Regions from separate parts of the Desulfovibrio piger genome, predicted to be linked through region 1. Evidence: riboswitches for the same ligand, from Rfam matches in the RefSeq annotation. Region 1 holds a riboswitch; the other holds the start of a gene.

Region 1 (4,991 bases):
GCCCGGGCCGCCGCGGAATTCAAGTCCGCGCCCGTGATGCTGGCCGACAGCGCGGCCGGCGCTCCCGCCGCGCCCGTGCCGGTACTGGACAAGGGCACCTATGCCCGCTGGGACCTGGGCCGCGTGACCCTGCCGCAGGGACAGGAACACCTCGTTTTGCGGCAGGAGGAATGGAAGGCCCCCCTGCAGTGGGTGGCCCGGCCCGACGGGCAGGGCAGCCCGGTGTGGCTGATGGTGGAACGGGTGCTGGACAGCACCCCCTGGCCTTCGGCACAGGCCGAGTTCTCCGTGGACGGCCTGCCGGTGGGCTCTGGGCGTTTCGTGCCCGAGGGCAACAGGGTGCGCCTTTATTTCGGGGTGGACCCCCGGGTGTCGGTGACCACCACCACGGACGACAAGCGCCGTGGCGAGACCGGGATCATCGGCAAGCGCCAGACCTGGAGCTGGAACTGGACTTATACGGTGCACAATGCGCGTGCCCGGGCCGTGACGGTGCGCGTGGAGCGCCCCGAGCCCCTGCCGGTCAACAAGTCCGTGGACGTGTCGCTGGACGGTACCCGGCCGCAGAAGGGCGGGGACCACAGCCTGTTCTGGAAGGTGGAGGTGCCCGCGGGCGAGAGCCGCAGCATCAGCCACGGCGTGAACGTCAGCGCACCGGCCGAGCTGGACCTGAACCCTGTGGCACCGTGATGCTGTTTTTTTGACGTGATGCCCTTCCCGCCGTCGGGGCGGCAGAAGGGCAGAAGACAAGGGCGGGGCATCCCGCCCTTTTTCCGTTCCCGCCCGGGCTGTCCGCCGGGAGGGAAGCGGGAAGGGAAAGGCATCCGTGCATGCCTGGAGAGCGGGCATGGTATGCCGGGGGAAGGCGGGGACGTTTTTTGTAAAAACTGTCCCCGCCTTCCCCCGGACCCCCATCCACCCCTGAAAAAACGTTTGTCCAGGTCTGTCTGCCGGTCCCCGTCGCTGGCTGGAGAGGGAGCAGGCAGGGCATTTGTCCATATCAAGGATGGCAGGGAAAAAAGGCAGGCTGGTACCCGGCAGCATCGGCCAGGGCGATGCGCCGGAGAAGGGAGTGCCCTGGGCGCAGGGCAGCCCGGTCCATGCGGGGCGGCAGGCCGAAGGAGCGCGTGCGCGTCCTGCCGGGGCGGATACGGCAGGGCGCCCTCCGGGGGCACAGGGATGCGGTGCCGGTGCGCGCGGCACCGGCGGCCATGAGAGCAAGGCAAAATGCCGTATGTGATATTTTATAAAATAAAACCGGGGAGTTCCCCGGATTTTAGGCTTGCGGCCCGCGGGCGAGGGGCCTATAGTCGCGAACCTCTGCGGAGCTGTTCCGCTGTTTTCTGGCCTTAGAGGGAATGAGGTGCGTCATGTCAGAACATACGCTGCACTATGGTGATATTTCCTGGACCATGCCGGTGGCCGACAAGAACCTGGCGGCCGTGCTGGAGTCCAATCCTGTGTCTTTGCCGGTCATGGAACCGGATCAGGCCGTGCGTGAGGCCCTGCGCCATCCCATCGGCTCGCCCTGCCTGAAGGACATCGTCAACCCCGGCGAGAAGATCTGTCTGCTGGTGCCCGATGTGACCCGCTTGTGGCAGTCGCCCGCGGTCTACGTCCATGTGATGGTGGAAGAGCTCAACGCCTGCGGCATCCCCGACAGTGACATCCTCATCGTCACGGCCACGGGCACGCACCGTGCCCATGTGGGCGACGAACAGGCCCGCCTGCTGGGCGAGGACATTTGCCGCCGCATCCGCGTCATCGACCACGACTGCCGCGATACGGCCCATCTGGTGCATGTGGGCGATACCAGCCGCGGCACGCCGGTGTGGTTCAACAGCTACGCCATGGCCTGCGACAAGATCATCATCACCTGCGGCGTGGTCTATCACTTCCTGGCGGGCTTCGGTGGCGGCGGCAAGATGCTGCTGCCCGGCATCGCCGGGTACGAGACCATCCAGCGCCACCACAAGCAGGCCCTGAACCCCGGTTTCGGCAACGGCACCAATGCCGACGTGCGCAGCGCCAACATGGCGGACAGCAACATCTTCCATGCCGACATCTTCGAGGCCGCGGCCATGGCCCGCCCCTGCTTCGGCCTCAATGTGGTGGTCAATGACGACTACCGCATCCTCAAAGCCTTCGCCGGCGACTGGGTCCAGTCCCATGCGGCGGCCTGCCGTCTGGTGGACAGCATGGAGGGCGTGACCATCCACGAGCGCACGCCCCTGGTGGTGGCCAGCGCGGGCGGCTATCCCAAGGACATCAACCTGTACCAGACCATCAAGCTGCTGAGCAACGCCCTGAGCGCCGTGCAGCCGGGCGGGACCCTGATCCTGCTTTCCCGCTGTTCCGAAGGCTTCGGCAACCCCGACACGGAGAGGCAGATCTGTGCCTACAGCGACATGCAGGCCCGCGAGAAGGCCCTGCGCGATACGTTCTCCATCGGCAGCTATGTAGGCTTCCTGTTCGCCGAGGCGGCCGAGAAACACAACCTCATCCTGGTGACGGACATGGATGCCGCCCTGTTCGGCAAGACGAAGCTGCACGTCTGCCACACCCTGGACGAGGCCCTGGACATGGCCCGCCATTTCCTGGGGCAGGAGCTGGACGTGCGCACCACCATCATGCCGCACGGCGCCTCGACCCTGCCCAAGCTGGCGGTCTAGCGGCACCAGGCCGGCGCGGGCATCCCCGGGGTGCCCGCGTCAGGGACAGGAGGGCTTCCGGCCGGATGGCGCGGCCCGGGCGGTACGCCATCCGTGCCCGGGGCCGTGCCGTTTTCCCTGCCCTGTTTTTCCGGGGGAGGCCTGTTCCCCCCCGCCGGAAGGGGACGCCCGGCCGGCCGGGAAGCTGTGAAAAACAGCGCAGGCAGCGCGGCCTGCAAAGCCGGAAATCCCGCCAGCCCAGAGCTGGCGCGGGCTTTGGCAAATTGCCTGTCTTGGCGCAGAGTTGCGATTTTTTACAAGTATTTCAAGTTGTTAAAAAATACTTACAAAAAACCTGTGTTGACACTTGAGGCACCTTTTGCCATCTTGAGCGGGCAGAAGCGCTGCTACGAGCTTCATCGGGAATCCCGTGAGATCCGGGAGCGGACCCGCCGCCGTAAGTCGCAGAACCTGCTCCCCCCGTGGGCCACTGGCAGCCGCCGGGAAGGCCGGGAGCAGGGTGACGAGCCGGAAGACCTGCTTCTGCCGCTTGTCCATGGGGACAGCCTCACGGCAACGGGTTTTTGCCGCTGGGAAGGGACGTCATGACAGTCTGTCGCCGTATCGGCCGCCGGACGTCCGCATCTTTTTTCCACCTTTTTCGTGATTTTTCAGGGCCCGGGACCTCCCGCACAGGGAGGGTCTTTTGTGTTGACCCTAAAACGGGCCGCAACAACAACCATCTTGGATCTGGAGCAGGAAAACATGCTTGCGAGCATCATCAAGCGGGACGGGACCGAGGTCGCCTTCGATTCCGTCAAAATTCTCAATGCCATCACCAAGGCCAACAAGGCGTCCGGCGAGGACATGTCCCCCACGGATCTCCTGTTCGTCACCGAAAAGGTCTGCCGCAAGCTCGAAGCCCAGAACCTCCGCCATGTGGAAGAGATCCAGGACGTGGTGGAAGAGACCCTGATCCAGTACGATTACGCCAAGACCGCCAAGGCCTACATCCTGTACCGGGCCGAGCACACCAAGCGCCGCAACGCGGAATCGTACCTGATGGAGATCTACAAGACCCTGACCTACGCGCCCGCCATCGAGGAAGACATCAAGCGCGAGAACGCCAACATCGACGGCGATACGGCCATGGGCACCATGCTCAAGTACGGTTCCGAAGGGGCCAAATATTTCACCGACAACTACGTCCTGCCCAAGGACGCCTCGGCCGCGCACATCAACGGTGACATCCACATCCATGACAAGGATTTCTACATGCTCACCGAGACCTGTTGCCAGATCGACCTGATCCCGCTGTTCCGCAACGGCTTCTCCACCGGTCACGGCCATCTGCGCGAGCCCAATTCCATCGAGAGCTATTCCGCCCTGGCCTGTATCGCCATCCAGGCCAACCAGAACGAGATGCACGGCGGCCAGAGCGTGCCGCATTTTGATTACGCCATGGCCGGCGGCGTGGCCAAGACCTTCCGCAAGGAATACCGCCATGCCTTCACCGCCTTCGTGCGCATCAGGACGGGCATGGATGCCGCCCGGGCCGAGGAGTTCAGCCAGCAGATCCTGCTGCCCGTGATGCCCGCCATCCGCATGGCCGATGTGGACGAACTGGGCAAGCGCCTGGAAGGCCTGGTGGCCGGGAACGAGCGCGAGCTGGTGCGTGCCGCCCATGCCTACGCCGCCGAGGAAGCCCTGCGCATCACCGACCGCCGCACCTATCAGGCCATGGAAGCCTTTGTGCACAACCTGAACACCATGAATTCCCGCGCCGGCGCGCAGGTGCCCTTCAGCTCCGTCAACTACGGCACCGATACCTCCGCCGAGGGCCGCATGGTGGTGCGCAACCTGCTGCTGGCCACCCAGGCCGGTCTGGGCAGCGGCGAGACATCCATCTTCCCGGTGCAGATCTTCAAGGTCAAGGAAGGCGTCAACTACAACGAAGGCGACCCCAACTACGACCTGTTCAAGATGGCCATCAAGACCTCGGCCATGCGCCTGTTCCCCAATTTCAGCTTCCTGGATGCGCCGTTCAACCTGCAGTACTACAAGCCCGGCGACTACAACAGCGAAGTGGCCTACATGGGCTGCCGCACCCGCGTGCTGGGCAACGTGTACGACCCCGACCGCCAGGTGACCTGCGGCCGCGGCAACCTGAGCTTCACGTCCATCAACCTGCCCCGTCTGGGCATCGAGGCCAGGGGCGACCAGGACCGCTTCTTCCAGCTGCTGGATGACCAGATCGACCTGGTGTTCCGCCAGCTGCTGCACCGCTTCGACATCCAGTGCTCCAAGAAGGTGCGCAACTATCCCTTCCTGATGGGCAAC
Region 2 (4,991 bases), 1.0 Mb from region 1:
CAAAGGACTGCATCTCGTAGACCAGCACCGGGATGCCCACAGCCTCCAGGGCCCCGGTCTGGGTCAGCACTTCCTGCCGCCCGGCCAGTTGCAGCACCACATCGGGACGCCGGGCCGCCACCAGCTCCGCGTTGGGACGCATGTGCGTGCCCACGGCGGGCAGGTCCTGCAGGCCGGGGATGGCCGCATCGGCCGCCGTGCGGGCCACAAGGGTCCCGCGGGCGTCCAGGGCCAGCAATATCTCGTTGAACGCGCCGTACAGGGCGATGATCCGCTGTGCGGGCCGTTCCAGCCGCAGGGTCACGCCCCGGCTGTCCACCAGTTCCAGCGCGTGGACGGGCGGCACGGAGCAGCAGAGCAGGCAAAGGCCCAGACACAGCCCCCGCCACAGGCCCGAACGAAAGCCCCAAGCGATAAGGCGCTGCTGCAGGCGGCAAAAATCAGGCATCATGCGGAGAGTCCTCCCGGTATTCAGGGCCACGGGGCCGCAGGGGCAGGGCCTGGGGCAGACCGTTGCGGGGGTGCGGGACGATGTGCAGGTCCACGGCATAGAGGGCGCGCAGGTTCTCCGCCGTGAAGCAGCGGCGCACCGGGCCGTCGAACAGTACCCGGCCCCGGCGCAGGCCCAGCAGACGTGTGGCGTACTGGGCGGCCAGATTGCAGTCATGCATCACCAGCAGCAGCGCGGCACCGGCCCGGCGGCGGCGCTCCAGCAGGTCGAAAAGTTCCAACATCCGGGCCAGATCCAGACCGGCGGCCAGCTCGTCCAGCAGCAGCACGGGGCTTTGCTGGGCCAGTGTCCGGGCCAGGGCCACGCGCTGCAGTTCCCCGCCGGAAAGCTCGCTCACCTGCCGTCCGGCCAGCGGCAGCGCGCCGGTCTCCTCCAGGGCCTCGTGGGCGATGCGCCGGTCTTCGGCGCTGTAGCTGCCCCACCAGCCCAGCCAGGGATAGCGGCCCAGCAGGACCATCTGCAGGGCGGTCATGCCCTGTGGCGCGGCATTGCGCTGGGAAAGCACGGCCACCCGGCGGGCCCGTTCCCGGGGGGAAAGACGGCGGATGTCCGCCCCCTGCACCTGTACCGACCCCGCTGTCGGCGTCAGGCTGCCCGCCAGCACCCGCAGCAGCGTGGTCTTGCCGCTGCCGTTGGGGCCCAGCAGGGCCACGGCCTCACCGGGGTGGAGGTCGATGTCCACACCATGCACTATCTCGTCCGTGCCGTAGGCCGCCCGGATGCCTTTTGCCCGCAGCATCAGCGCCTCCGCACCAGAAAAGCGAAAAAGGGGCCGCCCAGCAGGGCCGTCACCACGCCCACGGGCAATTCCTGTCCGCCGGAAAGCACACAGCGGGCCAGCACGTCCGCCCAGACCAGCAAGATGCCGCCGCCCAGGAAGGCGCCGTAGAGCAAAGGGCCGTGCGCTCCGCCCAGCAGCATGCGCAGGACATGCGGCACCACCAGGCCCACGAAGCCGATGACCCCGGCCACGGCCACGCAACCGGCCGTCATGCAGCTGGCGCCGGCCAGCAGCCAGAAACGTGTGCGGCCCACGGCAAGGCCCAGATGCGCGGCCTGTTCGTCGCCCAGGGCCAGCATGTCCAGCTTGCGCCAGCCCGGCAGCACCACCAGCAGCCCCGGCAGCAAGGTGGCCAGCAAAAGGGGGACGCTGTCCCAGCCCCGGCCCTGCAGGCTGCCCATGATCCAGAAAACGATGCTGGTGACGGATTCTTCGTTGAGGGCCTTGACCAGGGCCACCACGGCGCCCAGAAAGGCCGCCACGGCGATGCCGGCCAGGATGACGGTCTCGCGCCGGAAACTTCCCTGCCCGCTGCCCAGCCAGAGCGCACCGCCCAGGGCCAGCAGGGAGCCCAGCAGGGCCGACAGGGAGACCGTGGCCGCCGCGGAAAGCCCCACGGCAAGGCCTCCTGCCCAGATGCCCAGGGTACCGCCCAGCGCGATGGCCATGCTGGCGCCGCAGGCCGCTCCGGCGGAGATGCCCAGGGTGAAGGGGTCCGCCAGCGGATTGCGCAGCACGCCCTGCAGGGCCACTCCGGCCACGGCCAGCGCACCACCGCACAGCAGGCCCAGCAGCACACGGGCCAGACGGATCTGCCCCACCACCAGCTGCACGCTGCCGTCCGCCGGGGGGCACAGGCCCGCCACGGCCCCCAGCGCCTGCCAGACATCGGCCACAGCCACGGGCACGGGCCCGGGCAGACAGGCCAGCGGCAAGGAGGCGCACCAGAGGACGGCCAGCAGCACGCAGCAGCACCGGCGGCGCGCGCTCCGCGCATCCTTGGCAATGGGGCTGTTCTCCGGCATGATCCGTCCTGTGATGGCCTTTCGTGGCCGGGCACTCCGGCCCGGAAACAAAAAAAGCCTCTTCCATCAATGGAAGAGGCCCGTATTCCCTTGCTCCCTCGGCAAGACCCGTGCCGATACCGGTCGCGGCCAGCGGCCACGGTCCACGGCAGGTATTCCGGCTCGGCCCCCGGCTTCCGGCCTTCCCGTTGCCAGTGGCACATGAAGGAAGCTGGTCTGCGGGCCTTACGGCGGCGGGTCCGCTCCCGATTTTCACGGGATTCCCTTTTGACGCCGGCAGGTTCCGGCGACCATGAACGCGTTACTCTAGGCAGGGAGCCGCGGCTTGTCAACGTGTGACGGAAAAGGAGGAGCCCCTCCCCAGCGCCCAGATGCCCCCTCTTGCGAAGACCGGCGGCAGAGGCTGCTTCCCCGTAGCCCCGACACGCCCCATCCTTCCGGGAAAAACGCATGGGAAAGGGGATGGGGGAGCTTGAGGGGGAGGGGGAACCCGTGTGCGCGAGCCAGGATTTTCCCCTTCCCCCCTCATCACGAACATGCCTTCCGGCCTGCCCTAGTCCAGGCGCCAGATGACGCTGGCCTGACGGCCGGAGGCCTTCACGCAGCGGTACGAGAAGAACTGGCGGTTGCAGCTGGCCGTGCACAGGTCGATGCCGTAGATGTTGCGGGGCAGCAGCCCGGCCTGCTCCAGCTGCCAGCGGGTCAGGCCCCACAGGTCCATGGTGCGGCTCCCGGCATCGAACCAGGGGCGGAACGCGTCGCCCCACTCGCTCTCGAAATTGATGAACTCCGCCCGGGCCGGGCCCAGGCTCGGGCCGCGCACGGCCAGGAGTTCGCGCGGTTCCACGCCGTAATGCTCGCAGAAGCGGCGCACCCCGGAACCGGGAAAGTCACAGCGGTTGCCGCGCCAGCCCGCATGGATGCCGGCCACGAAACGGCCGCTCCTGTGGGCCAGCAGGATGGGCTGGCAGTCGGCGGTCTTGATGGCCAGCCCCAGCCCGGCCTGCGCGGTGGCCATGCCGTCGGCATCGCAGCGGGGAACGGCGTCGGGCTCCACGGCCTCGGGCTCGAAGATCATGGCATCGCCGTGCACCTGGTTGAGTTCGGCCATGCGCCGGAGGCCCAGGGCCGCCCGCAGTTCGCGGCGGTTGCCGATGACGCTCTGCCGGTCATCGGCCGTGGCGAGGGAGATGTTGCCACCGGCGTACGGGCCGTCTCCGGCCGCCTGCCAGCGGGTCTGGAAGGCGCAGCGCACGTTGTCCACGCCGGGGAACACAAAGGGGATGAAACTTACAGGCATACGAGTCCTTCTTCGGTACACAGGCAGTCCACGGGCTGGTCCCATTCCTGGGAGGGCAGCGCATCCACCACCTGGAAAGCATAGCACAGGCCCACCAGCCGGGGCCGCCGGCCGCTGCCCCGGGCGCCGAAGGCCGACAGGAAGCGGTCATAATAGCCGCCGCCGAAGCCCAGGCGGTTGCCCGCGCGGTCAAAGGCCACACCGGGCAGGATGAGCACGTCGGGGCAGAAATCGGGGTGGGCCAGCACCGGGGGCGCCATGCCCAGCAGACCGGCATGGGGTTCCAGCATCTTGTAGGGGCCGGCGGCCATGTCGCCTACCCGGGCACAGGGTACGAAATCCATGCGCCCGCGCTCCAGGCGCACCCGGGGCAGGTAGACGCGCACGCGTCGCTGCCAGGCATCGGCCAGCAGGTAGCCGGTGTGCACTTCTTCCGGCAGGGCCACATACAGGGCCACACGGGCGGCCTGCTGCCAGACGTCCCAGTCCAGCAGGGCCTGCTGGGCCGCGCGGGCCCGCTGCCGTGCCAGGGCGGGATCCTGCCCGCGCCGCAGCCCGCGCATGCGGGTGCGCAGTTCCTTCTTCAGCTCATCGGGGGGAAGGGACATGGAGGTCTTTCCATCCTTGCTAAAATGTGCCATAGTTCGCGGAGTGACTTTATAACAAAGGAAACACCGCCATGCCAAGCGTCAACGAACAGGATCATCTCTGGATTGCCGTTGGGGACATTCACGACGAGCCCGGGCTGTTTGCCCGTATCCCCGAGCTGGCGCAGGCGGACGGCATCATCGTCACCGGCGACCTGACCATCACGGGCGGCGTCAAGCAGGCCGAGCTGGTCATGGACGTTCTGCGGGCGCACAATCCCCGCATCTGGGCCCAGATAGGCAACATGGACCGGCCCGAAGTGGACGAATGGCTGAGCGGCCTGGGCTGCAACCTGCACACGCAGGTGCACGAACTCACGCCCGATACGGCCATCTTCGGCATCGGAGCCTCCACGTTCACGCCTTTCGGCACGCCCAGCGAGTTTCCTGAATCCACCTTCGCCGGCTGGCTGGAAAGCAGCTGGCAGAAGGCCCGCAAGTACCCCCACACCGTGCTGGTTTCGCACAATCCGCCCAAGGACAGCGCCTGCGACGTCATCCCGGGCAATATCCATGTGGGCTCTACTGCCGTGCGCGAATTCCTTGAAGAAGCCCAGCCCGATGTCTGCCTGTGCGGACATATCCACGAAGCGCGCGCCGTGGACAGGGTGGGCCGCACCATCGTGGTGAATCCGGGCGCTCTGGCCCAGGGCGGCTATGTGCTGCTGCGTTCCTGCGGCGGCAAGCTATCCGTGGAGCTGCGCGTCCTTGAAAATTGTGATTAGCG

Evidence for each region. Region 1 has a riboswitch for cobalamin ahead of DESPIGER_RS05170 (anaerobic ribonucleoside triphosphate reductase). Riboswitches for the same ligand answer to the same signal wherever they lie in the genome.
Region 2: it holds a riboswitch for cobalamin, as region 1 does, so the genes downstream of both, DESPIGER_RS00425 (FecCD family ABC transporter permease) here and DESPIGER_RS05170 (anaerobic ribonucleoside triphosphate reductase) in region 1, are expected to answer to the same signal.

Annotation. Positions count from the first base shown of each region.
Region 1 is NZ_LT630450.1:1,115,557-1,120,547, reverse strand. It holds gene DESPIGER_RS05185 (DUF4139 domain-containing protein) at 1-690, shown strand, start outside; gene larA (nickel-dependent lactate racemase) at 1,371-2,672, shown strand; cobalamin riboswitch at 3,034-3,211, shown strand; gene DESPIGER_RS05170 (anaerobic ribonucleoside triphosphate reductase) at 3,417-4,991, shown strand, end outside.
Region 2 is NZ_LT630450.1:71,771-76,761, reverse strand. It holds gene DESPIGER_RS00435 (ABC transporter substrate-binding protein) at 1-451, opposite strand, end outside; gene DESPIGER_RS00430 (ABC transporter ATP-binding protein) at 441-1,250, opposite strand; gene DESPIGER_RS00425 (FecCD family ABC transporter permease) at 1,250-2,317, opposite strand; cobalamin riboswitch at 2,447-2,627, opposite strand; gene DESPIGER_RS00420 (polyphenol oxidase family protein) at 2,871-3,617, opposite strand; gene DESPIGER_RS00415 (5-formyltetrahydrofolate cyclo-ligase) at 3,608-4,225, opposite strand; gene DESPIGER_RS00410 (metallophosphoesterase family protein) at 4,297-4,989, shown strand.